DNA from 2 places in the Robertmurraya sp. GLU-23 genome. Region 1 is predicted to be linked to the other one. Evidence: a T-box and tRNA genes for the amino acid it is inferred to sense, from the RefSeq annotation. Region 1 holds a T-box; the other holds one or more tRNA genes.

Region 1 (15,898 bases):
TCTAAAATGGTCATTACCGGTGATCAAACACAAATTGACCTACCAAAAGGTGTAAAATCGGGTTTGATTACGGCAGAGTCCATCCTAACTTCAGTAAAGGGAATTTCCATTATTCATTTAGAACAAAGCGATGTGGTTAGACACCCTCTGGTAGGTCGAATCATTCAAGCGTACGAAAAGCAATCTAATGAGTAAACCGTTCGAGCTGAAATCGAACGGTTTTTTCTTGTTTTTTGAAAAAGATGCATCTTCCCTAAAAAACTGTTATCATTTTACATATGTGGCAGTTATTTTGTTTAATGATAAGAATTGGAGGAGAGTCATAGTGGAAAAGATTCAACAACAGTTGATGAAAATTAGAGGCCTACTGGATCTACGAATATTTCGGGTCTTGTTATTCCTCGTCCTTGGCTTAATCCTTTATGCCTCCATGTTTACCAATGTTAAGCCAGAAAAAATGGATTTACGCTTGTTTTCCATTGCGAATCAAACAGTAAGATCTCCAGTAACGATCTCTGATAAAGAGAGTACTGAAAAAAAGAGAGAAGAAGCTGAAGACAGTGTTCAAGATGTCTATTATATGAAAAAGGAAACAAATGAGAATCGTGTCGATTTAATTACCTCAATCTTCGATGCTGCCTCGGAAGTGAAGAAGGAACTGCAAGACCAAGTAAACGCTTCAACAGGAACTGCTCAGGGACTAGAAGGTGGGAATGCAGGGAGTACTCCCTCAGACAAGGAAGTAGTCGACAAGATGAAGGGCAAGCTAACAGAGGAAGTCACAAGAAGTATTTCCGATTCTGTCTTGCTAGCACTTGTCTCATCCTCCAAGGAAGAGTTATCCGTTGCTAAGGATGTGGCAATAACCGCTATAAATACGGTTATGAACCGAAGAATTCCAGCAGATGAAGTGGAAAATAGTAAGAGGCTTGTAGAAGAAGAACTGAAACTAACTTCCATGAGCAGTCAATTAAAATCAGCTGTAATAGAATTAGGACGATATGCGGTTGTTCAAAATGAATTTTTTGATTTAGAGGCTACTCAGGAGTTAAGAGAACAGGCGAAGGAAAGTGTTGAGCCAGTAAAGATATTACAAGGGCAAATAATTGTTGAGGAGAATCAACTGATTAGTAGAGAAGTCTTCCGTCAGTTAGAGCTTGTCGGCCTCACAGACAATCAGCAATCAACACTGCCTTTTATCGGATTAGCACTTCTTGTTATAGTAATGGTAATTGCTCTGTATTATTACTTCCATGAACTCAAAGTGAGTGGAGATATGAAGCAAAATTACTTGCTTTTGTTTAGCATTATCTTTATTCTTTCAATCGTGATGTTAAAAGGAATTAGTCTCCTTCAACAATTTGAGTTTTCAGATTTAGGTTATTTATTTCCTGCTGCTATGGCAGCCATGTTAATTAAAATTTTGGTGGACGATAGACTCGCGATCTTAACAACCATTATTTTAGCGCTTTGTGGAACCATTTTGTTTAGTGAAAATATTACAAGCTCACTCAATGTAAATATTGGTATCTACATCATTTGTAGTGGTTTAGCGAGCATTATGTTTTTAAGTAAACAAAATCAGCGAATGAAAATTTTACAGGCGGGAATGTTTGTATCTTTAATAAATATCATCATTATTTTTGCTTTGTTATTTATTAACAATGGTCACTATAATGCAAAGGAATATACGTTTTATTTTGGTGGTGCCTTTACATCGGGAATAATTGCCGCGATTCTAACCATCGGACTTCTTCCGTTTTTTGAGGCTGGATTTGGAATCCTTTCGACGATGAGATTGATTGAATTATCAAATCCTAATCATCCGCTTCTTAGAAAAATACTTACGGAGGCACCTGGAACGTATCATCATTCCATTATGGTAGCAAATCTTGCCGAGTCAGCTTGCGAGGCAATCGGTGCAAACGGCTTATTAGCAAGGGTAGGATGTTATTATCACGATATTGGGAAAACAAAGAGACCGCAATTTTTTATTGAAAATCAAATGAATATTGAAAATCCTCATGATCGCTTGCCGCCACAAACTAGCAAAAATATTATTGTGGCACATGCTACAGATGGTGCTGAGCTACTAAAACAATACAAAATGCCTAAAGAAATTGTTGATATTGCTGAGCAACATCATGGAACTACTTTACTCAAGTTCTTTTACCACAAGGCAAAACAAAATGGCAATGAAGTGCGAGAAGAGGATTATCGTTATCCTGGACCAAAAGCTCAAAACAAGGAAATTGCCATCATCGGAATAGCCGATAGTGTGGAGGCAGCCGTTCGGTCTATGCAGCATCCTAATCCTGAGCAAATAGAAAACTTGGTTAAAAGTATTATTGCAGATCGTTTACAGGATGGGCAGCTGAATGAATGTGACTTAACACTCAAGGAAATGGAAATCATCTCAAATACACTATGTGAAACGTTAAAGGGGATCTTCCATTCTCGAATTGAATATCCAGAAATTACGAAACAGAAGGTGAAACAAGCATGAACTTAAGTATCGATTTTTTAGATGAAACAAATGAAATGGGAGAAAACGCGATTGAGCAAATTGAAGACTTATTAAATTTAGCTCAAAAAAAACTTCAAATAACAGACCCTTGTGAGTTATCCGTTACATTTGTTAATAATAACCGTATTCAGGAAATTAACCGTGAATATAGAGGAAAAGATATGCCAACAGATGTAATCTCTTTCGCCTTAGAGGAACTCGGAGAGGGAGAAATTCAAATAAGCGGTGCAAACATGCCAAGAGTACTAGGAGATATCATTATCTCAATTGATAAAGCTCGAGAGCAAGCTACTGATTACGGGCATTCTGTTGAGCGTGAATTAGGATTTTTAGCTGTTCATGGTTTTCTTCATTTATTAGGTTATGATCATGAGACAGAAGCCGAAGAAAAGGAAATGTTTGATCTTCAACGGAGTATATTAGATGAGTACGGGCTCGAACGATAAAAGTAAGTATAAAACGAAACATGTCCTATACTCTTTCCGGCATGCCCTATCCGGGTTTAGTAAGGCAGTAAAAGAGGAGAGGAATATGAAAATTCATCTTTTCTTTACAATTTTAGTTGTCTTACTTGGCTTTTTTCTAGAAGTTTCTAAAGTTGAGTGGTTGTTTCTCCTCATATTAATTGGTGGAGTGATCTCCTTAGAACTAATTAATTCGAGTATAGAAAATCTTGTTGATTTAGTGACAGCGGAATATCATCCACTAGCAAAAAAAGCAAAGGATATGGCTGCGGCGGCAGTTTTTATATATTCCATTGTGAGTATCATTATTGGATTGATTATTTTTATACCAAGGCTATGGTAAAGGGGGACCGAACCTATTTTCGGTTCCATTTTTATTTGAAATCGCATTCAAGAAAGAGTAAAATAGGGAAACAATTGAAGAAATTGATTAATATTTAGAAAATTCAATCTTCTTTATTACAATTTTGCTACAATCGCTGAAATGCAGAACAAAATAGGGTAAAATAGGAGTATGCAGTCTCCTTGAAAGGAAGTATTAATTTGAGCAAGGAAGAAACATTAATTAATGAAGCGAAAATTGCAAGACAAAAAGCCTATGTACCATATTCGAAGTTCCAAGTTGGGGCTGCCCTCTTAACGACTGATGGAAAAGTATATCATGGGTGTAATGTAGAAAATGCTGCTTTTAGCATGACCAATTGTGCGGAGAGAACTGCATTTTTCAGTGCCTATGCTGGGGGAGATCGTCAGTTTGAAATGCTTGCCGTGGTGGCAGATACAGAAGGTCCTGTCTCTCCATGTGGAGCATGTCGTCAAGTTATTTCAGAGTTATGTCCTAAAGACATGAAAGTCATTTTAACAAATTTAAAAGGCGATACACAAGAATTAACCGTCGCAGAATTACTACCAGGAGCATTTTCACCGGAGGATTTAAATGAGTAATAATCAAAAGCAAGAGCACAAATCAGGGTTTATCTCAATCATCGGCCGTCCAAATGTGGGGAAATCAACGTTCCTCAATCGTGTAATCGGACAAAAAATCGCTATTATGAGTGATAAACCACAAACTACAAGAAACAAAGTACAAGGTGTACTAACAACCAATGATGCACAATTAGTATTTATTGATACACCAGGGATTCATAAGCCAAAGCATAAGCTTGGGGACTTTATGATGAAGGTTGCTCAAAACACATTAAAAGAAGTCGATATTGTACTTTTTATGGTGAATGCAGAAGAAGGTTTTGGTCGTGGTGAAGAGTTTATTTTAGATAAATTCCAATCAATTAAAACACCTGTATTCCTCGTGATTAACAAAATTGACCTTGTTCATCCTGACCAACTCATGGAAATTATCGTGTCGTATAAAGAAAAGTATCCTTTTGCTGAAATCATTCCCATCTCTGCACTTGAAGGGAACAACCTAGAGGTATTGCTTGATGTGATTAAGAAATATATACCTGAAGGACCTCAATATTATCCAGCCGACCAAGTAACAGATCATCCAGAAAGATTTATTGTGTCAGAGCTAATACGTGAGAAGGCATTGCATTTAACAAGAGAGGAAATTCCTCATTCATTAGCGGTTGTTATTGAGAAAATGGAACGCCTAGAAGACAAAGATGTTGTACACGTTATGGCAACAATTATTGTAGAACGTGATTCACAAAAAGGAATTGTTATTGGTAAACAAGGTAGCATGTTAAAGGAAGTTGGAAAACGTGCAAGGCAGGATATTGAGAACTTATTGGGAACAAAAGTATTTTTAGAATTATGGGTTAAGGTTCAGAAGGATTGGCGCAACAAAATGTCCCAACTTAGAGATTTTGGGTTCCGTGAGGACGAATATTGATTTACCATTTTTAGATTATTATTCATCTTTCTAGTTTATGCACCTTTTTTATTAACAATATTTTCGACTCATTATTTTTGGTAGACAAGGCTATGATAATGGTAACGATTTGGATTTATTGCTAGTCAACTATTTGAAAGGTGGGGGTTTTTGATGATGGATTTTACCTGGAAAGTTTTTTCGCAAACAGGTAACATTGACACTTATCTGCTCTTTAAGGAGTTAGAGAAGGAGAATCAAGACATACCCGGGAATCAGGATGATGAGCTAGCAGAGGTTGAATTTCCATATCTCTAGGTTTGTCTCGTACTAGGATGGTGTTCTAGATGTTTCAAAAATGCGAAGGCATCGTCATTCGAACAAATCATTATGGTGAAACAAATAAAATAGTCACTCTATTCACACGCGAATGGGGGAAAATTGGGGTGATGGCTCGCGGCGCCAAAAAACCAAACAGCCGTTTAGCTGCCATCACTCAGCTTTTTACATACGGTCAATTCCTAGTGCAGACGAGTAGCGGTCTGGGGAGTTTGCAGCAGGGAGAAATGCTTTCCTCCATGCGCTCAATCAAGGAGGATATTTTCCTAACTGCTTATGCAAGTTACGTCATTGATCTAACAGATAAAAGTACTGACGAAAAAAAGGCAAATCCATTTTTATTTGAGATGCTATATCAAACGCTAAATTATATTAACGAAGGCTATGACCCGGAAATTATTGTTCATATTTTTGAAGTGAAAATGTTGAATACATTAGGGTTGTATCCCGTCCTAAATCAATGTGCCGTTTGTGGAAGTACAGACGGTCATTTTTCATTTTCAATCAGAGAGGGCGGATTTATCTGTCATCGCTGTTTGGAAAAGGATCCATATCACTATAAAATCTCACAATCAACAGTAAAACTACTTCGTTTATTTTATTTTATTGATATGAGTAGGTTAGGAAATATATCTGTGAAGCAAGAAACAAAGGATGAGCTAAAAAAAATTATTAATGCCTATTATGATGAATACTCTGGTTTACATTTAAAAACGAAAAAATTTCTAAATCAGATTAGCCAATTAGGAAGTAAAGATTTTTAAGAGTTGACAACGACCTTTGTTTCAGCTAAGATTCAAATTAAATTTAATATTTGCGTTGAAGGAAAGGAGTACTTAACTTTCTCTACTTATAAGCGATCCTAGGACGGTGAAAGCTAGGAATAGAGTGTTAAGGAAGGGCGTTCCCGAGCAATGACGGAATAAGGTGGCTGACGTTCTTTAAAGTCAGCAAATAGGGTGGAACCGCGGGTAACTCTCGTCCCTATGCTCAAAAGGCATAGGAGACGGGAGTTTTTTGTTTGCCAAAAAACGATCATCTCTTATGCGATAAATTTTGGAGGTGTACGATGAATATTCAAGACATGATTTTAACTTTGCAAAAGCATTGGTCTGATCAAGGATGTATTCTAATGCAAGCTTACGATGTGGAAAAGGGTGCGGGAACTATGAGTCCTTATACGTTCTTACGTGCTATTGGACCTGAACCATGGAATGTGGCGTATGTGGAACCGTCAAGACGACCAGCCGACGGAAGATACGGAGAAAACCCTAATCGCTTGTACCAACATCACCAATTCCAAGTGATTATGAAGCCTTCTCCTGACAATATACAGGAAATTTATCTTGATTCGTTGAAGGCGCTGGGAATTGATCCTCTTCAACACGATATTCGTTTTGTAGAAGATAATTGGGAAAACCCATCGCTTGGTTGTGCAGGACTTGGTTGGGAAGTATGGTTAGATGGTATGGAAATAACGCAATTCACGTATTTCCAACAGGTAGGGGGACTTGAGTGTAAGCCTGTTTCAGTTGAAATAACTTATGGAATCGAGCGCCTTGCTTCGTATATTCAAGAAAAGGAAAATGTATTTGACCTAGAGTGGACCAACGGATTTACCGTTCGTGATATTTTCTTACAGCCTGAATATGAGCACTCAAAATATACTTTTGAAACATCAGATCCTGAAATGCTTTTTAATCTGTTTAACATTTATGAAAAAGAAGCACACCGTCAAATGAACGAAGGGCTTGTTCATCCTGCTTATGACTATGTTTTAAAATGCTCTCATGTATTCAATCTTCTAGATGCGAGAGGCGCTATTTCTGTTACTGAACGTACTGGTTTTATCGGTCGTTGTAGAAACCTAGCAAGAAAGATAGCTAAAACGTTCTATGAAGAGAGAGAAAAGTTAGGATTCCCAATTCTACAGCAAAAGGGGGAAGATACTCATGAATAAGCAAGATTTATTACTTGAAATCGGGCTTGAAGAGATGCCAGCTCGTTTTGTGACAGGGTCAATTGAACAATTAACATCAAAAATAGAGAACTGGCTAAAAGAGAAAAAGATTTCATTTGATTCCATCACTCATTTTTCTACTCCAAGACGTCTAGCGGTCATTGCTTACGGTGTAAGTACTAGCCAAGAGGATGTTGAGGAAGAGGCAAAAGGACCTGCTAAAAAGATAGCAGTTGACCATGAAGGGAATTGGTCGAAAGCAGCTGTAGGATTTACTAGAGGTCAAGGAATGTCGGTTGAGGATATATATTTCAAAGAGATTAATGGGGTCGAGTACGCTCATGTTCGAAAGTTTACAAAAGGGCAAGCGACAAAAGAAATACTTCCGGAGATAGAACATATTATTACCGGACTATCATTCCCTAAAAATATGCGTTGGGCAAATGAAACACTAAAATATATCCGTCCAATCAAATGGTTACTTGCTATATATGGAACAGAGATTATCCCATTTACCATCACGAATGTATCGACAAGCAACCTTACAAACGGGCATCGTTTCTTAGGGAAAGAAGTGAAAATCGGTACTCCAGAAGAGTATGTAACTAAGCTTTTAGGTGAATTTGTTATTGCAAATGCAGAAGAAAGAAAGGACGCAATCCTGTTACAAATTTCTAAGTTAGAAGAAGAGCAAGGCTGGGCGATTCCTGTCGATGAGGAATTATTAGAGGAAGTAACGAATCTAGTTGAATATCCAACCGCTTTATTTGGAAGATTTGAGGAAGAATTTCTAGAGCTACCCGAAGAAGTTCTTATCACATCTATGAAAGAGCATCAGCGATATTTCCCTGTTAAGAAAAAGGACGGAACACTTTTGCCATTCTTTGTTACAGTAAGAAATGGAGATCATATGCATCTTGAGACAGTAGCAAAGGGAAATGAGAAGGTTCTTAGAGCGAGACTATCAGATGCAGCCTTTTTCTATAGAGAAGATCAAAAAATGCATATTTCCGACGCTCTCGCTAAGCTTGCCTCCATTGTATATCATGAGGAAATTGGTACCCTTTCTGAGAAGGTTGCACGAGTTCGTTCACTAACCAATCAGTTAGCAGAGTTATTAACCTTTAATGAGGATGATAAAAAGACAGCGGATCGTGCGGCTGAAATCAGTAAGTTTGATTTAGTCACTCATATGGTATATGAATTCCCAGAACTTCAAGGTTTCATGGGTGAGAAGTATGCTAGACAAAAGGGTGAATCTGAAGATGTTGCTGTTGCCATTAATGAACACTACATGCCAAGAAACGCGGAAGACTCTACGCCAAAATCAAATAGTGGGGCACTTCTTGCCTTAGCAGAGAAATTAGATACGATTGTCTCATTTTTTGCAATTGGCAATATCCCAAGCGGCTCACAGGATCCGTACGCATTAAGAAGACAAGCGTCTGGAATTGTTCAAATCTTAATCAATAAAGAATGGAATGTCTCACTAACTGATCTTCTACGTCTCTCTATCCTTTCCATTAAGGAAAAGGGAATTGGAGAAAAAGGTGAAGAGGAGTTACTACTTGAGCTTGTAACTTTCTTCAAGCTTCGCTTAAAGCATTATTTACAAGAACAAAGTATTCGCTATGATATCATTGATGCTGTATTAGAAAAGAATATTACAGCTTTACCTACACTTGTTAAAAAGGCTTTTGTTTTACAAACGAAAAAAGATGCTAGTGGTTTTAAAGAGACGGTTGAAGCTCTTAGCCGTGTGCTTACCATCTCGAACAAAGCGGTGGAACATGCGGAAATCAATGAATCCCTGTTTGAAAACCAGTACGAGACGGCACTATATAATCAATATCGTGGTGTAAAATCTGCATTAGCATCAAGTGAAGCTAGTGAGGAAGAGTTTTTCGACAAACTTGCATCTTTACAAGAAGCAATCAACGACTTCTTTGACCATACAATGGTCATGGCAGAGAATCAAGCGTTGAAAAACAACCGTTTAGCATTAATGTCACAGTTGGCAGAATTGATTATTAGCTTTGCAAACGTAAAGGAAATTGTAACAAAATAATCTTTTTTAAAGAGGGCCTTCTAAATGGTGAAGGCTCTTTTTATCCTTATGTCTTTTCATTTAAGAGAGATAGTATATAATAATTTTATATAAGTATGACATACATATGAGCCTAAAGGGCAAATAGGTGGTGAGTACAATCGAGCTAAATAAACGGCAAGAGCATATTTTACAAATTGTAAAGGAAAATGGGCCGATAACGGGAGAGCATATTGCAGAACGACTCAATTTAACGAGAGCTACACTTCGACCAGATCTAGCTATATTAACCATGGCTGGATATTTGGATGCACGGCCGCGGGTAGGTTATTTTTACACAGGGAAATCAGGCACTCAATTATTAACTGAGAACTTAAAGAAACTCTTTGTGAAGGATTATCAGTCTATTCCTGTAGTTGTGAACGAAAACGTTTCTGTTTACGATGCGATCTGTACTATGTTTCTCGAAGATGTTGGGACATTATTTGTTGTCGATCAATCTTCCTTGCTCACAGGCGTATTGTCGAGGAAAGATCTGTTAAGAGCAAGTATTGGAAAGCAGGAACTAACCACATTACCGGTGCATATCATCATGACAAGAATGCCTAATGTAACGATGTGCGGAAAAGACGATCTTCTCATTGATGTGGCGCATAAATTAATTGATAAGCAGATTGATGCATTGCCTGTGGTTAGAGAATCGGAAAGAGGTTTCGAAGTACTTGGCAGAATCACTAAAACAAATTTAACAAAGGCGTTTGTTGCCTTAGCAGAAGGAAATTAACGACCGAAAACGGAATTACTCGATTCGCATAATATTATTACAAATGATGTAGGAGATGAGGAAGTATGGGGAAAATGCCAATCGTCTACGTGGTATCTGATTCTGTAGGAGAAACTGCAGAGCTCGTGACAAAAGCAGCGATAAGCCAATTTGATGGACAAGAAGTCACAATCAAAAGGTTTCCATATGTAGAGGATAAATCCAATATTGACGAAGTGATTTCACTTGTGAAATTAGACGGTGGGATGGTTGCCTATACACTTGTTAAGCCAGATATGCGCGAGTATATGAGGGATACAGCGAAGGCAGAAGGAATATATGCTTGTGATATTATAGGTCCTTTGATTGACCAAATTCAAGATATTTGTGGCAAACAACCATTATTTGAACCGGGTTTGGTTAGGAAGCTCGATGAGGATTATTTTAAAAAGGTGGAAGCAATTGAATTTGCCGTTAAGTATGATGATGGTCGAGACCCGAGGGGGATTTTAAAGGCAGATATCGTCTTAGTGGGTGTTTCAAGAACCTCAAAAACCCCATTGTCACAGTACCTGGCTCATAAACGTATTAAAGTGGCGAATGTTCCACTTGTTCCAGAGGTTGATCCTCCAGAGGAATTGTTTAAAGTACCTTCAGAGAAATGTTTCGGATTAAAAATAAGTCCAGAAAAACTAAATAATATTAGGCGTGAAAGACTTCTTTCTTTAGGTTTAAATGACAGAGCAAGCTACGCGAATATCGAACGGATTAAAGAAGAAATTGAGTATTTTGATAAAATTGTCTCAAGAATTGGATGTCATGTGATCGATGTAACCAACAAAGCTGTTGAAGAAACAGCTAATGTCATTTTAAACCGTTACTTAAAAAGAGGATAAAAAAAAGAAATAGCGCATAAAATGATGTGCTATTTCTTTTTATTGTTTGGAAAGGTATCACAAAAAGTGATGGAAAAATAGACTTTTATATACTATAATAAAAAATTGTGATAAAAATGTATCAGATTAGGTTTAGACTTCACTATGAACGAATAAACTATTTATTGTCAGAAGTCAAGATTCTCGTCCGAAAAAAATTCGACAAACGCTTTTCCACTAAGTTATTCCTCGAAATAAGAAGGAATATATGGAGTGATGTAGAATTAATAGTACATTAGGTTTACCAAAGGTTCTAGTTGATGCAGATTCCTGTCCAGTGAAGCAGGAAATTGTCGAAATTGCGTCGAATTTTTCATTGGAAGTAATTTTTGTTGCATCTTATAATCATATGAGTACCACAGAAGCTGCAGGAACATGGAAATATGTCGATACGGGTAAGGAGGAAGTTGACTTATATATCATGAACCATGTGAATAAAGGAGACTTTGTAGTCACCCAAGACATCGGGTTAGCTTCTACACTCGTGAATAAAGGTGTTTATGTACTTTCTCCAAGGGGAAATGTATACGAAGAGAAAGATATTAATCTTGCTCTTGATATGAGGTATCTTGCCGCGAAAGCTAGGCGACAAGGGGTACACTCGAAAGGACCCAAACGTTTTGGTCAAAATGACCGAGATGATTTTGCGAAAAATTTTTATAGCATTTTGTCGAAATTTGCAGGAAATCTATAATTTATCGCGAATTACTCACTAATACCTGGAGTTGTTTTCATGGCAGAACGTATCCCTGAGGATAAAATTAATGAAATTCGCCAGGCGGTTGATATAGTGGACGTGGTTAGCGACTATGTTCAGCTGAAAAAACAAGGTCGGAATTATTTTGGACTTTGTCCGTTTCATGGAGAAAATTCTCCTTCCTTCTCCGTTTCTCCCGATAAGCAAATTTATCATTGTTTCGGATGTGGAGCAGGTGGAAATGCATTTTCTTTCTTAATGGAACAAGAAGGTGTCTCATTTATAGAAGCGGCTGTTAAACTAGCTGAAAAAGGAAATGTTGAACTACATATCGAATCGTCATCTTACACAAATTCTAGGACGATCCCGAATGATTTTCAGCAGATGATTGATGCTCACGATTTATTACGTAAATTCTATCATCATTTGCTCGTAAACACAAAAGACGGTCAACATGCACTTGAGTACCTTTTATCGAGAGGCTTTACTAATGAAGCGATTGCTAAATTTCAAATAGGCTATTCATTAAATTCGTGGGATTTTGTTTACAAATTCTTATCGAAACGTAATTATCCCCCTGAAGTGATGGAAAGGGCAGGGCTAGTTATTAAACGTGAACGTGATGGAACTTATTTTGATCGCTTCAGAGACCGCATAATGTTTCCTATATTAGACCACAAAGGCAATACAATTGCGTTTTCAGGAAGATCATTAGGGGCTGATGAGCCAAAATATTTAAATAGTCCTGAAACAGCAATTTTTAACAAAAGTAAAATTTTATATAATTTTCACCAAGCGAGGGCAAGCATTAAAAAAACGAATCAAATCGTATTATTTGAGGGGTTTGCTGATGTAATAGCTGCCGATCGATCAGGTGTACTCAATGGAGTTGCAACCATGGGAACATCATTGACAGACGATCATATCGTATCAATCAGGCGGAGTGCTGAAGCAGTAACGATTTGTTACGATGGAGACAATGCTGGTATTGAAGCGGCTCACCGTGCTAGTCAGCTTCTTCATTCAGCTGGGATTCAGGTACGTGTGGCAATATTGCCAGATGGAATGGACCCAGATGATTATATTCGCCAAAATGGTGAAGAGAAATTTCAAAACGAAATTATCTCTGCAAGTGTTACATTAATGAATTTTAAACTGCGATATTTAAGAAGAGGAAAGGATTTAAATAATGAAGGAATTCGCCTCCAATATATCGAAGAAGTATTAAAGGAAATAAGCCAACTAGAGAAGGTAGTAGAACGAGATCACTATTTGAGACAGTTGGCAAGTGAGTTTTCCCTTTCACTCGATGCATTAAAGCAACAACAAAAGCAATTTTTCTTTGCGAACAAAAAGGGAAATCGTGCGCAATATGTTCAAAAAAGAAATCAAGATGTGGTAATCAAACATTCTTCCAACCTAAGACCGGCTTATGAAACTGCAGAAAGACGTTTAATAGCTTATATGTTGAAGGATTCTGACATAGCATATAAAGTGCAGGATTTGTTAAACGGTATTCCCTTTAATATTGATGAACATCAAGCAATCATAACATACTTGTATGGTTACTATGAAAAGGGATTCCAACCAAACCCGAGTGATTTCCTAACATATATAAAAGATGAAAAGCTTAGACGTACTGTAGCAGATATTGGAATGATGTCTATTGGTGAGGAAATAAGTGACCAGGAGCTTTCCGATTACATTAAGCAGGTGTTTAATTATCAAAAGATGTTAAAAATAAAAGAAAAAGAAGCAGAAGAGAAAGAAGCAGAGAGACAAAAGGATCATGGTAAGGCAGCTGCGATTGCGATGGAAATTATCCAATTGCGCAAAACATTAAAAGCTTGAGATTGTTGTTTGACTTTGGAAGGAGGGGTACATATGGCTGAAAAATCGGCCCGTTCAAAAGAGGTTGATTCAGATTTGACCCTAGAACAAGTAAAAGACCAGTTAACAGAGGTTGGAAAAAAAACAGGGGTTCTAGCCTATGATGATATTGCAGAGAAATTAGCTAATTTTGATGTAGACTCTGATCAAATGGATGAGTTTTATGAATTTTTAGGTGAGCAAGGTGTAGAACTAGTTGGAGAATCCGAAGACGGAGATCCTAATGTACAAGAGCTTGCTAAAGGTGAAGAAGAATTTGATTTAAATGATCTAAGCGTACCACCAGGAGTGAAAATCAATGACCCGGTTCGAATGTACTTAAAAGAGATAGGTCGAGTAGACCTATTGTCTGCCGAAGAGGAAATTGAGCTCGCTAACCGTATCGAACAAGGTGATGAAGAAGCTAAGCGTCGTTTAGCAGAAGCTAACCTACGTCTTGTGGTTAGTATTGCAAAACGTTATGTTGGTCGCGGCATGTTGTTTCTTGATTTGATTCAAGAAGGTAACATGGGATTAATTAAAGCGGTTGAAAAGTTTGATTATCGCAAAGGCTTTAAATTTAGTACGTATGCTACTTGGTGGATACGACAAGCTATTACTCGTGCGATTGCTGACCAAGCAAGAACCATTCGTATCCCCGTTCATATGGTGGAAACCATCAATAAATTAATTCGTGTTCAACGCCAGTTACTTCAGGATCTTGGACGTGAACCAACTCCAGAAGAAATTGGGGAAGATATGGATTTAACTCCGGATAAGGTTCGTGAAATCTTAAAAATTGCTCAAGAACCAGTCTCATTAGAAACACCAATTGGTGAAGAAGATGACTCACATTTAGGTGATTTCATTGAGGATCAGGATGCTACATCACCTTCAGAGCATGCTGCATATGAGCTGTTAAAAGAACAGCTTGAAGATGTTCTTGATACTTTAACCGACCGTGAAGAAAACGTATTACGACTACGTTTTGGACTTGATGATGGCCGCACAAGAACTTTAGAAGAAGTTGGAAAAGTGTTTGGTGTCACAAGAGAACGTATCAGACAAATTGAAGCAAAAGCGTTAAGGAAGTTAAGACACCCTAGCCGTAGCAAGCGTTTGAAGGATTTCTTAGAATAAAATGATTGTCTAAAAATAGTTTACTTCTTACAATAGAGGTAAACTATTTTTATGTTCAGCAACAGAAAGGACAATGTATGAGTCATAATCGGAAAGAAATCATTGTTAAAGAAATTTATTATTGGAAAGAAACGAAGCTGTTACCAGAACAATATTGCAATTTTTTATTAGCTTTATATACTGAAGGTGAACAAGTTAACGGAACGAAAATTGGAAAAAGAAGCACCAAGAGGAAGCTTTTCCTCCCTTATACGACATTGCTACTGATTCCGATTGGTATATTTATATATTTTACTGAATTATCTTTCTTTTTGCAAATGACTCTTTTTGCTTTATTGCTAATTTTTGGATTTGGAGCTAGTTTTTATTTTTTTAGAAAAGCGACAGACTTTATTGTGCCAATGATTTCGACAGCCCTCGTGGCGCTGTTATGCTCAGTAGATTATGTCACTTATGTTTTTCCTAATAGTGGTGTAAGCCTCTATACAATCATAACTTTAAACTGTATAGCTTGGTTTATCATTGGTAGAAAAGCAAAATTATTGTCCTTTATTATTTCTTCTATACTAGGACTGCTATTACTAATTGGGTCTATATTTATATAATGATTATTTATTATAAAATTTAAAATGTTGAGAAAATTATTCAACTCCTTTTATAATAAATATGAAAGCGATTTCATTTTTAGGTTTAAGGAGGAGAAAAACGTGAATTTTGATTTAACATCAGAACAAAGCATGATCCTTCGAACAATTAGAGAATTTGCTAATGAAGAGGTTGCACCAGGTGCGCTTGAAAGAGACCTTCAAAAGCAGTTCCCGCATGAGGTGTTTAAAAAACTTGCTGAATTAGGTTTAATGGGGCTTCCATTTCCAGAAGAATACGGTGGTGGGGGAGCAGATACAATAAGCTTTGCCTTAGTTACAGAGGAGCTAAGTAGAGCATGTGCGTCTACTGGAATTACTTACTCAGCCCATATATCGCTGGGGGGGGCTCCACTCCATTTGTTTGGTACAGAAGACCAAAAGAAAAAATATTTAATTCCGATTTGTACAGGTGAATCCTTTGGAGCGTTTGGGCTAACCGAACCCAATGCTGGTTCTGATGCAGGAGGTACAAAGACGAGAGCGAATGAGAAAGATGGGAAGTTTGTTATAAATGGTAATAAATGTTATATTACGAATGCAAGCTATGCAAAGCATTTAGCAATTACCGCAGTAACTGGTGAACAAAACGGGAAAAAAGAAATTAGTGCTATTATTGTCCCAACGAATTCCCCTGGCTTCCAGGTTATCAGCAACTATGAAAAGATGGGGCTTCATG
Region 2 (15,898 bases), on a different contig from region 1:
CAGCTGGGAGAGCACCTGCCTTACAAGCAGGGGGTCGGCGGTTCGATCCCGTCATCCTCCACCAAAATATTTTCGCAAAGCGAAAATATTTATCTTTCACGAAAGTGAAACAATATTATTGTCGCGGGGTGGAGCAGTCTGGTAGCTCGTCGGGCTCATAACCCGAAGGTCGCAGGTTCAAATCCTGTCCCCGCAATTAAGTTACTTCAAGGAAACTTGAAAAACTTTGGTCCCGTGGTGTAGCGGTTAACATGCCTGCCTGTCACGCAGGAGATCGCCGGTTCGATCCCGGTCGGGACCGCCATATTGTGGCTCAGTAGCTCAGTCGGTAGAGCAAAGGACTGAAAATCCTTGTGTCGGCGGTTCGATTCCGTCCTGAGCCACCATTATTCATGAACAATCTCGTTGTATCTGAATATATTAAATTCATATGGAGGGGTAGCGAAGTGGCTAAACGCGGCGGACTGTAAATCCGCTCCCTTGGGTTCGGCGGTTCGAATCCGTCCCCCTCCACCATTTTAGGGGTATAGTTTAAAGGTAGAACGAAGGTCTCCAAAACCTTTGGTGTGGGTTCGATTCCTACTACCCCTGCCAACTTTTTAATATGGCGGTTGTGGCGAAGTGGTTAACGCATCGGATTGTGGTTCCGACATTCGTGGGTTCGATTCCCATCAGTCGCCCCATTATATATAAAATTCTTCATTGGGCTATAGCCAAGCGGTAAGGCAACGGACTTTGACTCCGTCATGCGTTGGTTCGAATCCAGCTAGCCCAGCCATTTGCGGAAGTAGTTCAGTGGTAGAATACAACCTTGCCAAGGTTGGGGTCGCGGGTTCGAATCCCGTCTTCCGCTCCAAGTTTTGGCGGCATAGCCAAGTGGTAAGGCAGAGGTCTGCAAAACCTTTACCACCGGTTCGAATCCGGTTGCCGCCTCCAATTATTGCATCTATGATTCACTATTTAATATAGCTAAGATACGCCGGGGTGGCGGAACTGGCAGACGCACAGGACTTAAAATCCTGCGGTAGGTGACTACCGTACCGGTTCGATTCCGGTCCTCGGCACCAATGTTTTTTGCGAAGCGAATAGCGATCCTTACAATTGAATTATGCCGGTGTGGCGGAATTGGCAGACGCGCACGACTCAAAATCGTGTTCCTCTGGAGTGCCGGTTCGACCCCGGCCACCGGTATCTAAAAAGATAAAATCCTCACAAATCTTGTTGTAAATATGATTTGTGAGGATTTTTTTGTTTAAAACATCCCGTTCTCATTAGGGGAATCCTCTGGTATAGGTTGACCTATATCCCACATTTCAACGATGCGGCTATTTTGGAAACGAAAGATATGTACAACTACTCCTCCAAGGTCATCTGGATTCTGCCTTACATGGGAGTGAACTGCTACAGTATCCCCTTCTTGAATAGCTAGTTTGACTTCTAATATCTTGTGGGGATACTGAGCTGCATTATCTTCCATTGCAAGCTTAAGTGAATCTGCATCACCACGGAAATAGGGATTGTGGTGACGAAACTCAGTTTCTATGTACTTCTCATATGCTTCACTAACTTTCCCAGAGGCTACGAGCTGAAGAAAAGATATGGCCTTTTCTTTAAGAGAGTAGGTGGGAATAGAGTGCTGTTCCAAACTCAAATTCAAACATCCTTTCTTGTTAGAATTAATAGAAGTTTAAGGGATATATATATTTAAGTCAATGTATTTGAAAGCATCTGGTTGCGTGCTGCATATATAAAGAGCTTCTAATATTAGGGTAAAGGGTTCCATTTTTCAGGTGCTTTCTAAAATAATTACAAGAGGGTCCGCACTTTCGGTTGGAGGATCAGGTTAAGCACCCGAACTGATAAATAGACGGAGAAATTCCGTTTAATTAGTAATCAAGCTTAAAAAAGGCTTAAATAGGCGGAGATATTCCGCCTAATTGCTCAAAATATTCGAAAATAGGAGATTTTACTTTGAATAAGCGGAGAACCTCCCCTTATTTCCCCCCGAAACGAGCTCCATTCTGCAATTAACCGAAAATTCTCCGCTTATTTACCTTTTATTGATCACTCGATTAAGGACAACACATCTTGTGTAAAAATGATGTGATTTATATATCGAATATTTATTTCTTTTTAATATACCAATAAAGATGCCATACGACTGTCATTTCGACATGTATTTTAAGAAAACCCCTTCAAAACAGATCTCCCCCTACCATTTGGTAGGAGCTCATTTTATGTATTAAAGGATTCTTTAATAGGAAAGGAAAGGGTAATTCTTGTGCCTTTCATCGGTTTGCTGTCCACATGCACAGTGCCTCTCATGCTTTCGACAATCCGAAATACGACCATCATTCCTAAACCAGTCCCATTGTTGCCTTTTAATGAAAAGAACGGCTCCCCTAATCTAGCTACTTGTTCTGTGGTCATACCAATACCGGTGTCTGTAATACTTAGATGGACTCCATTTTCATCCTCTTTCGTGAACAAAAATAATATACCTCCAGACTTCATCGCATCGATACCATTTTTCGAGATATTCAGAAGTATTTGCTGGAATTTATGTGGATCACCAGTTATCGTGTGATTATGTAAAAAAGCTGTTTCAATCATTATTCCTTGTTTGTTGGCAAGTGGACGGATGATTTCAACGCATTTCTGGATCTCTTGCTCCAAGTCGAGTGGCAATTCAACTTCAGGATGTGGTCTGGCAAAGGTTAGATATTCATTAATAATCTCCGATGCACGATCTGCTTCGGCAATGGCAAGAGAAGTATAGGTTTTACAATCCTCGGGCGTTTCCGAATGTTCATGAACCAATTGTAAAAATCCTCTCACAACCGTTAATGGGTTTCGTACTTCATGACTGATACTAGCAGCTAAATGGCTGACAGTTTCCATTTTTTCAAACTTAATCGATTCCATTTGCAAAAGATGAAAGGTTCGAAGTACTTCACACAAGTAACAAACAAAAAATGTAGAAGCTGTTAAAACCATAACATAAATGAAATAAGAAAAGGTCTGTTCAAAATCAAATAAAATAGATGGAATTAAAAACCCTATCACTGAATATAAAAAGGATAGAAAAGTAAAAAGCAAAAGTCGATTATAAAGAGGCTTTTTTAATAAACTTGGATACATATAAATCATAACAGCTGCATAGATGACTCCAAGAATAATGGTCAACCAAATACCGTTTCCACCGAATGGAAGTCGGATTAGGATCATGACGCTAGCCAAACCCAATATGACGGGTCTGCCACCATAAATACATCCAAGTAGAAATGGGATAAAGCGCAAGTCATAAACAAAGCCTTCATCAACTCGAACAGACAATAGAATACTAACAATCATTAAGAGGGAAGACAAAAGGAAGAGGTGGAGCTTACCAAATCGATAGGTATATATATTATGTTTTGCTAGGATTAATAAGTTAAGTAGTAAAATGGATAGAAGAATAAACAATAAATTAATCAGTAGTCCTTGAAAAAGCTCACTCATCCCTGGCTCCCTCCTAGCGCGAATATATTCTATTTCTTATATTATGAGAATGTACATTTTTTAACAAGGACAATAGGAAAAAATACACTTTTCCCTTACATGAAAAAAAGTTCGACAAAATACTTGATTTTTTTTAGGAATCTTTGTATTATATAAAAGTACCAAATATGAATCACATATTTGCGGGTGTAGTTTAATGGTAAAACCTCAGCCTTCCAAGCTGATGTCGTGAGTTCGATTCTCATCACCCGCTCCATACATATATGCAACGCAGTATGCCGTTTATAAAAACGATGTACTGCGTTTTTTAATACCCTCATATTAACGAGGGTATTTGTTGCTATTATTGATTTAAAATACTTTCCTCTAAAACATCATTTTTATCTCCATACACTTTTGTAATATGAGATTCTCCCCAAGCACATAGCGAATCCAAAATTGATTGTAGACTTTTACCATACTCACTGAGTTCATATTCTACTTTAGGAGGAACCTGATTATAACTAATACGGTTGATCACTCCGTCGTCCTCTAACTCTCGTAATTGCTGTGTTAACATTTTTTGAGTTATATTTGGCATTAATTTCTTCAACTCACTAGTTCGCTTTTTTCCATGTGTAAGATGGCATAAAATGACACACTTCCATTTGCCCCCGATCACCTCTAATGTTGCTTCCACAGCAATGTTGTACTTCTTTTTCTCCATTTTCATACCCCTTTCCATAGGTACTAAAAAGTACCTACCTTACTAATAGGTACCTATATCACTTTAAAGTGCGTTCTTCCCAATTAGAACTCTATGAATCATAATAGCATTTGTTGATGAAATACACCAAGGAATCATTCAACGGAAATAAATAGGAGGAAATGAAATGAATATAGATAGAAAGAGAAGTACATTTGCTTTATTAGCATTAGCAATTAGTGCTTTTGCGATAGGGACAACCGAATTTATTAGTGTTGGGTTGCTTCCTCTTATCGCAAAGGATTTGCAAATATCTGTTACAATGGCTGGCCTAACGGTCTCTTTATATGCACTAGGAGTCACAGTAGGTGCCCCGATTTTAACCTCGATTACTTCGAGTATGTCGAAAAAGAAGCTACTGCTTTGGATTATGCTGGTTTTTATAATCGGGAATAGTCTAGCAGCTTCAGCAACCTCAATAGGTGTTTTACTTGCAGCAAGAGTATTATCAGCATTTTCCCATGGTGTATTTATGTCAATTGGCTCAACAATTGCAGCAAGCTTAGTTCCAGAAAACCGTCGTGCTAGTGCCATTTCTATTATGTTTACAGGGCTGACGGTTGCGACGATTACCGGAGTTCCAATAGGTACCTTTATCGGTCAACAGGTCGGTTGGCGATCAGCATTTGTTGCTATTGTTATTGTCGGAATAATAGCCTTGATTGCAAATAGCATTCTTGTTCCGGGTGAACTACCTAGAGGGAATAAAACAACATTCCGTGAACAGTTGAACTTAGTTAAAAATGGACGTTTGTTACTAATGTTCATTATTACGGCATTAGGATACGGAGGGACATTCGTAGTCTTTACGTACTTAACTCCCTTGCTTCAAAGCATTACAGGTATTAAAGAGGAATTAGTGGCTGTCGTTTTACTTGTATATGGGATTGCCATTGCACTTGGAAATGTCTTAGGTGGTCGCCTAGCAAATCATAAGCCGCTCAAGTCCTTATTTTATATGTTTCTCATTCAGGCAGTGATTCTTCTCATTTTAAGCTTTACTGCTCCGTTCAAAGTGGTTGGAATACTCACGATTATATTCATGGGGATCTTTGCTTTTATGAACGTTCCAGGCCTTCAAGTATATGTAGTTATGCTTGCAGAACGCTTCGTTCCTGGGGCAGTAGATGTGGCATCAGCGATAAACATAGCTGCTTTTAATGCAGGGATAGCCGTTGGTTCTTATGTTGGCGGGATAATAACCGATCAGATGGGATTGATCCATACGGCATGGATTGGTTCGTTAATGGTATTTGGTGCTGTTATTTTAACAGGCGTAAGTCTAATACTTGAAAAAAAAGATCTAATGGAGGGCTAATAGATGATTAATAAACATTTACAAAAAACGACTACTTTAAATAATGGGGTAAACATGCCTTGGTTTGGACTTGGTGTGTTTAAAGTAGAAGAGGGGCCAGAGTTGGTTCATGCAATAAAAACAGCTATACGTCATGGCTATAGAAGTATTGATACAGCTTCAATTTATGGAAACGAAGCTGGTGTTGGAGAGGGTATCCGAGAAGGAATGAAAGAAGCAGGGATCTCTAGAAAGGATTTATTTATTACCTCAAAAGTATGGAATGCGGATTTAGGCTATGAATCTACTATTAGGGCGTATGAAGAAAGTTTAGAGAAACTAGGTTTAGAGTATTTGGATTTATACTTGATTCATTGGCCTGTAGAAGGAAAATATAAAGAGGCTTGGAGGGCACTTGAAACAATTTATAATGAAGGTAAAGTTAAAGCAATTGGAGTAAGTAATTTTCAAATTCATCATCTAGAAGAGTTAATGAAAGAAGCTAACATTATACCTGTAATTAACCAAGTCGAATACCACCCTCGATTAACGCAAGTGGAGCTAAAAGAATTTTGCCGAAAGCATCATATTCAACTTGAGGCATGGTCTCCTTTAATGCAAGGAGAGTTGCTAGACCACCCTGTTCTTCAGGAAATGGCAGAAACGTATGATAAGACTGTTGCACAAGTCATCTTAAAGTGGGATCTTCAAAACGGTGTGGTGACGATTCCAAAATCAACAAAAGCACAGCGAATCATTGAAAATGCTTCACTATTTGATTTTGTTCTCTCTGAAGAAGATATGAAGCGGATCAATGAATTAAATCAAAATAAAAGAGTTGGTCCAGACCCTGATAATTTTGATTTTTAAAATGACAACTCCCCTGCTAATCACAGGGGAGTTAAATTACTTTTATTCACCAATCACTCGACAAGCTCCAACTCCACCATGAATTTGTGTAAACATATTCATAACGGATTGTGTCAAAAGTTGTCCTTCATCAACTGTTATAGACGGACGTAAATAAATCAGGTGTAGTGCATCTCTAGTTGATTCTGTGACAGCAGATCTAATAGAATCAACATAAGGACTGCCAAACCCGCCTTTTTCATCGGAGGAAATGATTAGCTGATGAAGGGAATTGCTGCGGCCATTAAGACCCTCATATACTTCATCTTCTGTTCCGATCCTGATCATTATGTCGCCAGCAAGCTGACTTGTGTCATAGATACCTAAAGGAATCTCATACTTCATTGAGAGAAAGTTATTTAAATCTGTGGCACTGTTAATACTTTGTATGTAATTTTGTTTTTTGACACGTCTGTATAAAGCTTCAGCGGAATGTCGATAGCGATTAGGGTCCTTACCGGTTTTCTTGAAAATTGACCTCCACTCACTAATTCCATTAAGGTCAGATAGTTGCTTCTCTTCTAAGTCGAAGAATAATGATTCTTGGAAAAGCTGCAGTCTACCTTTAAGCATCTGTGGGGAGGTTCCAACCTCAATGTCCCTATATGTTATGACGCCCATTTTAAAACCTGGTACCAGTGATAGAAGCTCAGGAGAAATTGTTATTTCCAAACTTTCCACCTCCAAAAAGTGTTTAAAATAGTTTATCATAGAATGCAGTGATTTCGTATTTGTAAGTATGGAACGAGGTGAATGACGTTTGAATTACCAGCAATTAAAAATAGATATCATTGAATATAGTAAAACGATCGGAATTGATAAAATTGGATTTACATCTGCATCGACTTTCTCTGAGTTACGTAACCGTCTAGTAAGGCAACAAGAGTTAGAGTATCAGTCGGGTTTTGAAGAGCCAGATATAAATAAAAGAGTCGAGCCATTGTTACTGTTACCAGAGGCAGCTTCCATTATTTCCATTGCACTTGCCTATCCATCTAAAATGAAGACGAGAGTGGAAAGCAAAAAAGGAGAGAGAAGAGGCATCTTCTGTCGAGCTTCTTGGGGAACAGATTATCATACCGTTCTTCGTGATCGGTTAAAAAAACTCGAGGACTACATCCATTCGAGAGTTCCAGGTGCTCTTGTAAAATCAATGGTCGATACAGGAGAGCTTGCTGATAGAGCAGTTGCGGAACGAGCAGGAATAGGCTGGAGCGGGAAGAATTGTGCCATTATTACTCCAGAGTTTGGCTCTTATGTATATTTAGGAGAAATGATTACGAATCTCCCAATAGAACCAGATCAACCAGTTGAAAATGGCTGTGGAGACTGTAATAAATGTGTAGATGCTTGTCCAACAGGAGCACTTGTTCAAGGCGGACAACTAAATTCACACAAATGTATTGCCTTTTTAACACAAACAAAAGGATTTCTTCCAGATGAATTTCGAGGAAAGATTGGAAATCGATTGTACGGTTGTGACACATGTCAGACGGTCTGTCCTGAAAATAAAGGAAAGGATTTTCACTTTCATGAAGAAATGGAACCTGATCCAGAAATTGCAAAACCCCTTTTACGTCCTTTACTTTTCATGAGTAATCGGGAGTTTAAAGAAAAGTTTGGACATGTATCGGGCTCTTGGCGTGGGAAAAAGCCAATTCAGAGAAATGCGATTATCTCACTTGCTCATTACAAGGATGAGACAGCTGTTGAGGATTTAATTCAAGTCATGAAAAAGGATCCAAGACCAGTGTTAAGAGGAACTGCTGCTTGGGCTATAGGGAAAATTGGTGGGACAGAGGCACTGGATGCCTTAAATAATGCAAAGCAAAAAGAAGAAGACCAAGAGGTTCTTGACGAAATAAATAAAGGATTATCATTCATTCAGTGAGAGTACTTCGTTACTCTCATTTTTTTTTCAACTCCTTCATATGTTGTACTTGAAGGGAGTGAAAAAGGTGAGAAAACAACTTCAAGTGTTACTCGAGAAAAGGGTCAAGCAATGTGTAGCAAAAACACGAGATATGAACGAGGAATGCACGAAAATTAAGATGAAGAAACAAGGGCTAGCAGAGAGAGAAGGAGAAATTGTTAAAGCTAAAGCTAGCGGCAAAATACAGAACATAGAGCATGTAGCAGACAACGCTCACGTTTATTACCAGGTTCACTTTCAGTATTTGATTAACCATAAAGGAACTTTATATATAGAGGAAGAAATTGAGGAAAGAAAAGCTGAGTTTTATAAAGGAACATTGGTTGAGGAAGAGGAAATACTTCCAGACTTTACAGTAGAAAAAGCAGAAGCAAGCATTAATGAGGCATTTGATGAACGAGTGAGCTTTGAATACGATCGGTTAAGTGCAGTGAAATATGCGGAAACATGGTGGAACAATTATAATCCACGCTTTAGTAAGTTTACGAATGACTGTACGAATTATATATCTCAATGTCTTCGAGCTGGAGGAGCACCGATGACGGGATATCCGAACCGTTCCAAGGGCTGGTGGATGCAGAACAGTAGTTGGACGTATAGCTGGACAGTTGCTCACTCTTTCCGGTGGTATCTGCCAAATGCAAGGATAGGCTTGCGGGCAGTTGAAGTGAATCGACCAGAAGAATTGAAGCTAGGTGATATTATTTGCTATGACTTCGAGGGGGATGGGAGGTTTAATCATACGACCATTGTAACAGCGAAGGATGCAGACGGAATGCCGCTCGTAAACGCACATACAACGAATAGTAGAAAAAGATATTGGGCGTATAAAGATTCAACTGCCTATACACCAAATATCAAATATATCTTTTTGCAAATTATTGACGATGTATGAGCTTTGGCTACTAGTAAAGAGTAATGGTATAATATCCTCTGACAGTTAACTATAGAGGTGACACCATGCCAAACCATATCGTACTATTTCAACCACAAATCCCTTCTAATACGGGGAACATTGCACGTACATGTGCTGCAACAGATACAACACTACATTTGATTCGACCGCTTGGTTTCTCAACAGATGACAAACAATTAAAGCGTGCAGGATTAGATTATTGGGATGCGGTAACCATCCACTACTATGACTCATTAGGTGAATTTTATGAAAAGAATGCAGGCGGGGAATTTTTTTACTTAACGAAATTTGGAAAGATAAACTATACGTCCTTTGATTATAGCGATTCAGAAAAAGAATATTATTTTATCTTTGGGCGAGAAACAACGGGATTACCACAAGAGGTCAGAGAGAAAAACCTTGATCGGGCGTTAAGAATTCCAATGAATGATGAGCATGTACGTTCATTAAATTTATCAAACACGGCAGCTATTTTAGTGTATGAGGCATTAAGGCAGCAAAACTATCTACACCTAACATAAAGGGACCGTTCTATTATAGAACGGCCTTTTTAAAAGGAGGAAAACAAGTGAATACAGTCATTGAAACGATTTTAAATCATCGGTCAATAAGGAGCTTTGAGGACAAGCCATTAACTCGTGAACAGATTAAGATTATCGTTGAAAGTGCTCAAGCAGCATCTACTTCTAGTTACATACAGGCATACAGCATCATTGGTGTAACCGATCGTGTGAAAAAGAAAAAGTTAGCAGAGCTTGCAGGAAATCAAACCTATGTGGAGGAAAATGGGCACTTTTTCGTTTTTTGTGCGGACTTATACCGTCATGAATACATTGGGAAAATGGAAGGAAGAGATGTGATTTCTTCCATTGAAAGCACAGAAAAGTTTATGGTAGCTCTAATTGATGCTTCACTAGCTGCTCAAAATGCAAGTTTAGCAGCAGAATCTTTAGGTCTTGGAATTTGTTATATTGGTGGCATAAGAAACAACCTGGAGGAAGTTGGAGAATTATTGAATATACCTGAGCGGGTGATTCCGTTATTTGGTTTAGCAATCGGTTATCCTAAAACAGTAACAGATAAGAAGCCACGATTGCCACTTTCACATGTGTATCATGAAGAGCAATATAATATCGATAATTATGAAGAGGAACTCAAAAGCTATAATAACGTAATTTCTAGCTACTATAAGGAAAGAACGGGTGGAAAGCGTACTGACACGTGGACTGAACAAATGGCCAATATGCTAGAGAAGCAATCAAGAATGTATATGAAGAATTATGTAGAAGGACAAAAATTTAATAAACAATAAGAAAAAAGCTGCCAAAGAAATAGGCAGCTCTTTTTCTTACTTATTTACACCTGGCTTATCATCGTATCCTGCAGTAAAAATTGCAGCTAGAAATGCAACCATAACACCTAAAATAAGAAGCAATCCCATGTATGTAGCCTCCTCTGTAAAAGATTACGTTTACATATAGGCTTATTATAGCCTATTTCAAACATAGTGTGAATAATTGAAGAAATATTTTTTAGCCAAGTTCCGAAAGAGTTTCTAAAAAAGGACAACATTACTCTTCCTCATTAGGCATGTTCGTTTGTACGGGTGCATAGATTATATTAATCGTCTCTGATCATTCAAACAGGGGAGGTCCATATGGATATCTTAAAAAAGATCGAAATGTTTAGACAAGAAGAGGAAAAGTTAAAGTGGGAAGGTACATTTGCAGAGTATTTAGAAATTGTGAAGGAAAGTCCATGGGTAGCACAGTCGGCACATTCTCGCGTTTATAATATGATCAAAGATGCTGGAATTGAAAAAGACGGGACGAGTAAAAAATATGAATTTTTCAGTAACCAGTTATTTGGTTTAGAGGAGTCGTTAGAGAGATTAGTCGAGGAGTATTTTCACCCGTCTGCCAAACGTTTAGATGTTAGAAAGAGAATTCTTTTGCTTATGGGACCAGTTAGTGGAGGGAAATCAACTTTAGTTACAATGCTAAAGCGTGGATTAGAGGCATATTCGCATTCAGAACGAGGCGCTGTTTTTGCGATAAAAGGCTGTCCGATGCACGAAGATCCATTACATCTTATTCCACACCATTTACGAAAAGATTTTTACGATGAATACGGTATTCGAATCGAAGGGAATTTGTCTCCATTAAATACGATGAGAGTCGAACAGGAGTATGGCGGTAGAATTGAGGATGTAATTGTTGAGCGTATTTTCTTCTCAGAAGATAAGCGTGTGGGGATTGGAACATTCAGTCCGTCCGATCCAAAATCACAGGATATTGCTGATTTAACAGGCAGTATTGACTTTTCAACTATTGCTGAATACGGATCAGAATCCGATCCGAGAGCTTATCGATTCGATGGAGAATTAAATAAAGCCAATCGAGGAATGATGGAGTTCCAGGAGATGTTAAAATGTGATGAGAAGTTCTTATGGCACCTACTTTCTCTTACACAAGAAGGAAATTTCAAAGCTGGTCGCTTCGCACTCATTTCAGCAGATGAGTTAATTGTGGCTCATACGAATGAAACGGAGTATCGCTCGTTTATTTCAAATAAGAAAAACGAAGCATTACACTCGCGTATTATTGTTATGCCTGTACCTTATAACTTAAAAGTAAGTCAGGAAGAGAAAATTTACGCGAAAATGATTGGTGAAAGTGATGTGTCACATGTTCATATTGCCCCACATACTTTACGAGTTGCTGCGATGTTCACCATCCTAACTCGATTAAAGGAACCGAAAAAAGGTGACATTGATTTAGTGAAGAAAATGCGTCTTTACGATGGTGAGAATGTTGAAGGCTTCTCAAGCGCTGATGTGGATGAATTGAAGAAGGAATATGCGGATGAAGGAATGAGTGGGATTGACCCTCGTTACGTGATCAATCGTATTTCTTCTACAATTATTAGAAAAGAAATGTCGTCTATTAATGCACTGGATGTTCTTCGTTCTTTAAAAGAGGGCTTAGATCAACATGCATCTATTACTCCAGAGTTAAAAGAGAAGTATTTAAATTATATTTCGCTTGCTCGAAAGGAATACGACGACATTGCGAAAAAAGAAGTCCAAAAAGCATTTGTATACTCGTATGAAGAGTCAGCAAAAACGCTTATGGACAATTACTTGGATAATGTAGAGGCATACTGTAATAAGGCGAAGCTGCGCGATATACTAACTGGTGAAGAAATCAATCCAGATGAGAAACTTATGCGTTCCATTGAAGAGCAAATTGGTATTTCCGAAAATGCGAAAAAAGCATTCCGAGAAGAAATTTTAATTCGTATTTCTGCCTATGCAAGAAAGGGCAAGCGTTTTGACTACAATTCTCACGATCGTCTACGTGAAGCTATTCAGAAGAAGCTGTTTGCAGACTTAAAGGATGTTGTGAAAATTACAACCTCCACAAAGACACCAGATGAGCAACAGTTGAAAAAGGTTAATGAAGTAGTAGCAAGATTAATTGACGAGCACGGCTATAATTCTACCTCTGCAAACGAACTACTTCGTTACGTTGGTAGCTTGTTAAACCGGTAATAAAAGGAGGGCTGGCTATGTGCCAGTCCTTTTATGTTTACTGCTTGTCCATCTCGGGTATAGATTACCAGAGGTGATAGTCATGAAAACAAATCAAAAAGCTAAAAACGATGTTGCTCAAAACAGTTCCATGGCTGAGGATATGAAAGAAATGAAGAACCTTGGAAAAGAAGTAGAACAAATGAAAACGAATGAAGAGCTTAAAAAAGATAATAAAGTTCAGGATCCACTGCAGGAAACGAATTCAGACCAAGCGAACGAAACAAAAGAAAAAATCGAACAAGTAAAAAGTAAGCATCGTTTCTTAGATGCAAAATTTTAAAGCATACAGCCTGTTCTAAAGGGTTCCATTTTAAAGTACAGAGATGACAGTTGTCAGCGCAAGTAAATGTAAGGGGAGATTTTCCGGTTAAATGAAGAATGGAGCTCGTTTCGGGGTAAATAAAGGGAGGTTTTCCGCTTATGCAAAGCAAAAAGTCCTTTTTTAAAAATTTTCAAGTCAATAGGCGGAATATCTCCGGTTATTTATGCTTTTTTTAAAAAAAATTACTAATTAAACGGAATACCTCCGTATATTTATAAGCTCAGGTGCTTAACTCCAGAAGACCATGCGTCAATTAATAGAATCCTTCAAGAACTATTGAGCTAGTTAAAAGACTAGCTCTTTTTTCACATTTAAAGACAAACATATTTTCTTTCTCGAAATAATATTAATATTAGTAAGTTTTATTATTTTGGAGTCAGGAGAGTTATTCATATAATCAGTCAGATCTTCTTACAGTGAATTTTTAGGGTGAGGAGAGCCCCTCTAATGTACTTGAATAGCAATAAATAGGCTTGTCCGTCACTATGGGCAAATGTCTCATTGTCAAAATTATTTGTAAATTATTGCGTCCTCCTGCATATGATAGAGTAATCAACATTTCCCACTCAAATTTACACTCGGGATATTGTATGAGCGTTTTGTGAAAATGGTGACAAAAAAATTAGGAGGGTTAAAACTATGGCAGATGTAAATAACCATCAATATGTGATTTCGCAAGAAGACTGGTCCCTCCACCGAAAAGGCTATGACGACCAACAGAGGCATCAGGAGAAGGTTCAGGAAGCAATCCGTAACAATTTACCAGACCTAGTAACAGAGGAAAATATTGTTATGTCGAATGGTCGAGAAGTGGTGAAAATCCCGATCCGCTCACTGGATGAATACAAAATTCGTTATAATTATGATAAAAACAAACATGTAGGCCAGGGAGATGGAGAAAGCCAAGTTGGTGATGTCGTAGCTAGAGATGGATCCGCAAATCAAAAGGGACCTGGAAAAGGGCAAGGTGCAGGAGATCAGGCGGGAGAAGACTATTTTGAAGCAGAAGTGTCTTTAATGGACATTGAGGAAGCACTGTTTAAGGAATTGGAACTGCCTAATCTAAAAAAGAAGGAAAAGTCCGAAAATGTTGTAGAGGATATTGAGTTTAATGATATCCGAAAAACAGGATTAATGGGTAACATTGATAAGAAAAGAACGATGATGACCGCTTATAAGCGAAATGCAATGACAGGTAAGGCCAGCTTTCATCCTATTTATAGAGAAGATTTGAAATTTAAAACCTGGAATGAGATTATTAAGCCTGATTCCAAGGCAGTTGTGTTAGCAATGATGGATACAAGTGGTTCAATGGGCCTTTGGGAAAAGTATATGGCTCGAAGCTTTTTCTTCTGGATGACAAGATTTTTACGAACAAAGTACGAAACAGTAGAGATCGAGTTTATTGCACATCATACTGAAGCTAAGGTAGTTTCTGAAGAGGACTTCTTTTCTAAAGGAGAAAGTGGAGGAACGATTTGTTCATCAGCTTACCGAAAATCATTAGAGCTAATTGAAACAAAATACGATCCTGCGAAATTTAATATCTATCCATTCCATTTCTCAGATGGAGATAACTTAACCTCTGATAATGCACGTTGTGTGAAGTTGGTAGAGGAATTAATGAAAGTGTCCAATATGTTTGGATACGGAGAAGTAAATCAATATAACCGCCACTCGACCCTAATGTCCGCGTATAAAAACATCAAACATGAAGACTTCAGATACTATATCCTCAAACAGAAATCCGATGTGTTCCATGCGATGAAAAGCTTCTTCAAGAAAGAAGAAAATAAACAATTTGCTTAAAACCAGCCGTGTGGCTGGTTTTTTATTTAGTGAATAAATGCAAAATATGGGTACTCGTATAAGCTATTTCCATTTGAACAAAATATCAAAGGAGATTGTGCATTTGTTTTTATTTTGGATAGAAAAAAGGGATCCTTATTAAGTACGAGCAATTGGCCAAAGACATTATCGAAAATGTTGGCGGGAAAGAAAACGTTAATAGTGTGGTGCATTGTATTACAAGATTGCGCTTTAAGCTAAAAGACGAGGGGAAAGCAAATACCGATGCGTTAAAGAATATGGAAGGCGTCATTACCGTGATGAAAAGCGGTGGGCAGTATCAAGTGGTCATTGGAAACCATGTGCCTGATGTATATAAAACGGTTGTTGAGGTAGGCGGATTTCAAAATCAATCCCCTGTAGAAGAAGATGGTGGAGGAGAAAAGGGAGGGGGATTTGCTCGCTTCATTGATATAATCGCAAGCATCTTCACACCAATTCTCGGAGTGTTAGCTGCGACCGGGATGATTAAAGGGTTTAATGCTCTTTTTGTTACTTTCGGATGGATTGACACTACTTCTGGAACCTATCAAATATTAAATGCGATTGGAGATTCGTTATTTTATTACTTCCCAATCTTTCTAGGCTACACCGCTATTAAGAAGTTTGGTGGTAGCACATTTATTGGGATGGCGATTGGTGCTTCGTTAGTTTATCCGACCTTAACTACCCTCACAGGGGGAGATCCATTATTTACATTATTTTCAGGATCCATGTTCCAATCACCGGTTTTTATAACCTTCCTGGGTGTTCCTGTTATATTAATGAGTTACGCATCCTCTGTTATTCCAATTATATTAGCGGCATGGTTTGGAGCAAAGGTCGAGAAAGG

What was found. A T-box is a leader RNA that pairs with one kind of tRNA and senses whether it is charged. The one in region 1 lies ahead of glyQ (glycine--tRNA ligase subunit alpha), so its partner is inferred to be a tRNA-Gly.
Region 2: it encodes a tRNA-Gly, which carries the amino acid that the T-box ahead of glyQ (glycine--tRNA ligase subunit alpha) is inferred to sense. The anticodon was not compared.

What each region holds. Positions count from the first base shown of each region.
Region 1 covers NZ_JBRKCV010000001.1:269,018-284,915, forward strand. The annotation lists gene ACVBAX_RS01325 (PhoH family protein) at 1-195, shown strand, start outside; gene ACVBAX_RS01330 (HD family phosphohydrolase) at 326-2,506, shown strand; gene ybeY (rRNA maturation RNase YbeY) at 2,503-2,973, shown strand; gene ACVBAX_RS01340 (diacylglycerol kinase family protein) at 2,951-3,334, shown strand; gene ACVBAX_RS01345 (cytidine deaminase) at 3,535-3,936, shown strand; gene era (GTPase Era) at 3,929-4,846, shown strand; gene ACVBAX_RS01355 (YqzL family protein) at 5,000-5,143, shown strand; gene recO (DNA repair protein RecO) at 5,173-5,928, shown strand; T-box leader at 5,975-6,153, shown strand; gene glyQ (glycine--tRNA ligase subunit alpha) at 6,234-7,124, shown strand; gene glyS (glycine--tRNA ligase subunit beta) at 7,117-9,192, shown strand; gene ACVBAX_RS01375 (helix-turn-helix transcriptional regulator) at 9,323-9,955, shown strand; gene ACVBAX_RS01380 (pyruvate, water dikinase regulatory protein) at 10,021-10,830, shown strand; gene ACVBAX_RS01385 (YaiI/YqxD family protein) at 11,093-11,563, shown strand; gene dnaG (DNA primase) at 11,603-13,417, shown strand; gene rpoD (RNA polymerase sigma factor RpoD) at 13,451-14,575, shown strand; gene ACVBAX_RS01400 (hypothetical protein) at 14,653-15,180, shown strand; gene ACVBAX_RS01405 (acyl-CoA dehydrogenase family protein) at 15,283-15,898, shown strand, end outside.
Region 2 covers NZ_JBRKCV010000025.1:36,748-52,645, reverse strand. The annotation lists tRNA gene ACVBAX_RS24060 (tRNA-Val) at 1-64, shown strand, start outside; tRNA gene ACVBAX_RS24055 (tRNA-Met) at 123-196, shown strand; tRNA gene ACVBAX_RS24050 (tRNA-Asp) at 229-304, shown strand; tRNA gene ACVBAX_RS24045 (tRNA-Phe) at 311-386, shown strand; tRNA gene ACVBAX_RS24040 (tRNA-Tyr) at 433-516, shown strand; tRNA gene ACVBAX_RS24035 (tRNA-Trp) at 521-594, shown strand; tRNA gene ACVBAX_RS24030 (tRNA-His) at 608-683, shown strand; tRNA gene ACVBAX_RS24025 (tRNA-Gln) at 704-778, shown strand; tRNA gene ACVBAX_RS24020 (tRNA-Gly) at 782-856, shown strand; tRNA gene ACVBAX_RS24015 (tRNA-Cys) at 863-936, shown strand; tRNA gene ACVBAX_RS24010 (tRNA-Leu) at 979-1,067, shown strand; tRNA gene ACVBAX_RS24005 (tRNA-Leu) at 1,111-1,191, shown strand; gene ACVBAX_RS24000 (nuclear transport factor 2 family protein) at 1,253-1,651, opposite strand; gene ACVBAX_RS23995 (ATP-binding protein) at 2,236-3,501, opposite strand; tRNA gene ACVBAX_RS23990 (tRNA-Gly) at 3,684-3,757, shown strand; gene ACVBAX_RS23985 (winged helix-turn-helix transcriptional regulator) at 3,845-4,207, opposite strand; gene ACVBAX_RS23980 (MFS transporter) at 4,374-5,564, shown strand; gene ACVBAX_RS23975 (aldo/keto reductase) at 5,571-6,413, shown strand; gene ACVBAX_RS23970 (B3/B4 domain-containing protein) at 6,456-7,124, opposite strand; gene queG (tRNA epoxyqueuosine(34) reductase QueG) at 7,213-8,343, shown strand; gene ACVBAX_RS23960 (amidase domain-containing protein) at 8,411-9,280, shown strand; gene trmL (tRNA (uridine(34)/cytosine(34)/5-carboxymethylaminomethyluridine(34)-2'-O)-methyltransferase TrmL) at 9,346-9,822, shown strand; gene nfsA (oxygen-insensitive NADPH nitroreductase) at 9,870-10,613, shown strand; gene ACVBAX_RS23945 (PrkA family serine protein kinase) at 10,959-12,854, shown strand; gene ACVBAX_RS23940 (hypothetical protein) at 12,874-13,176, shown strand; gene yhbH (sporulation protein YhbH) at 13,858-15,027, shown strand; gene ACVBAX_RS23930 (beta-glucoside-specific PTS transporter subunit IIABC) at 15,165-15,898, shown strand, end outside.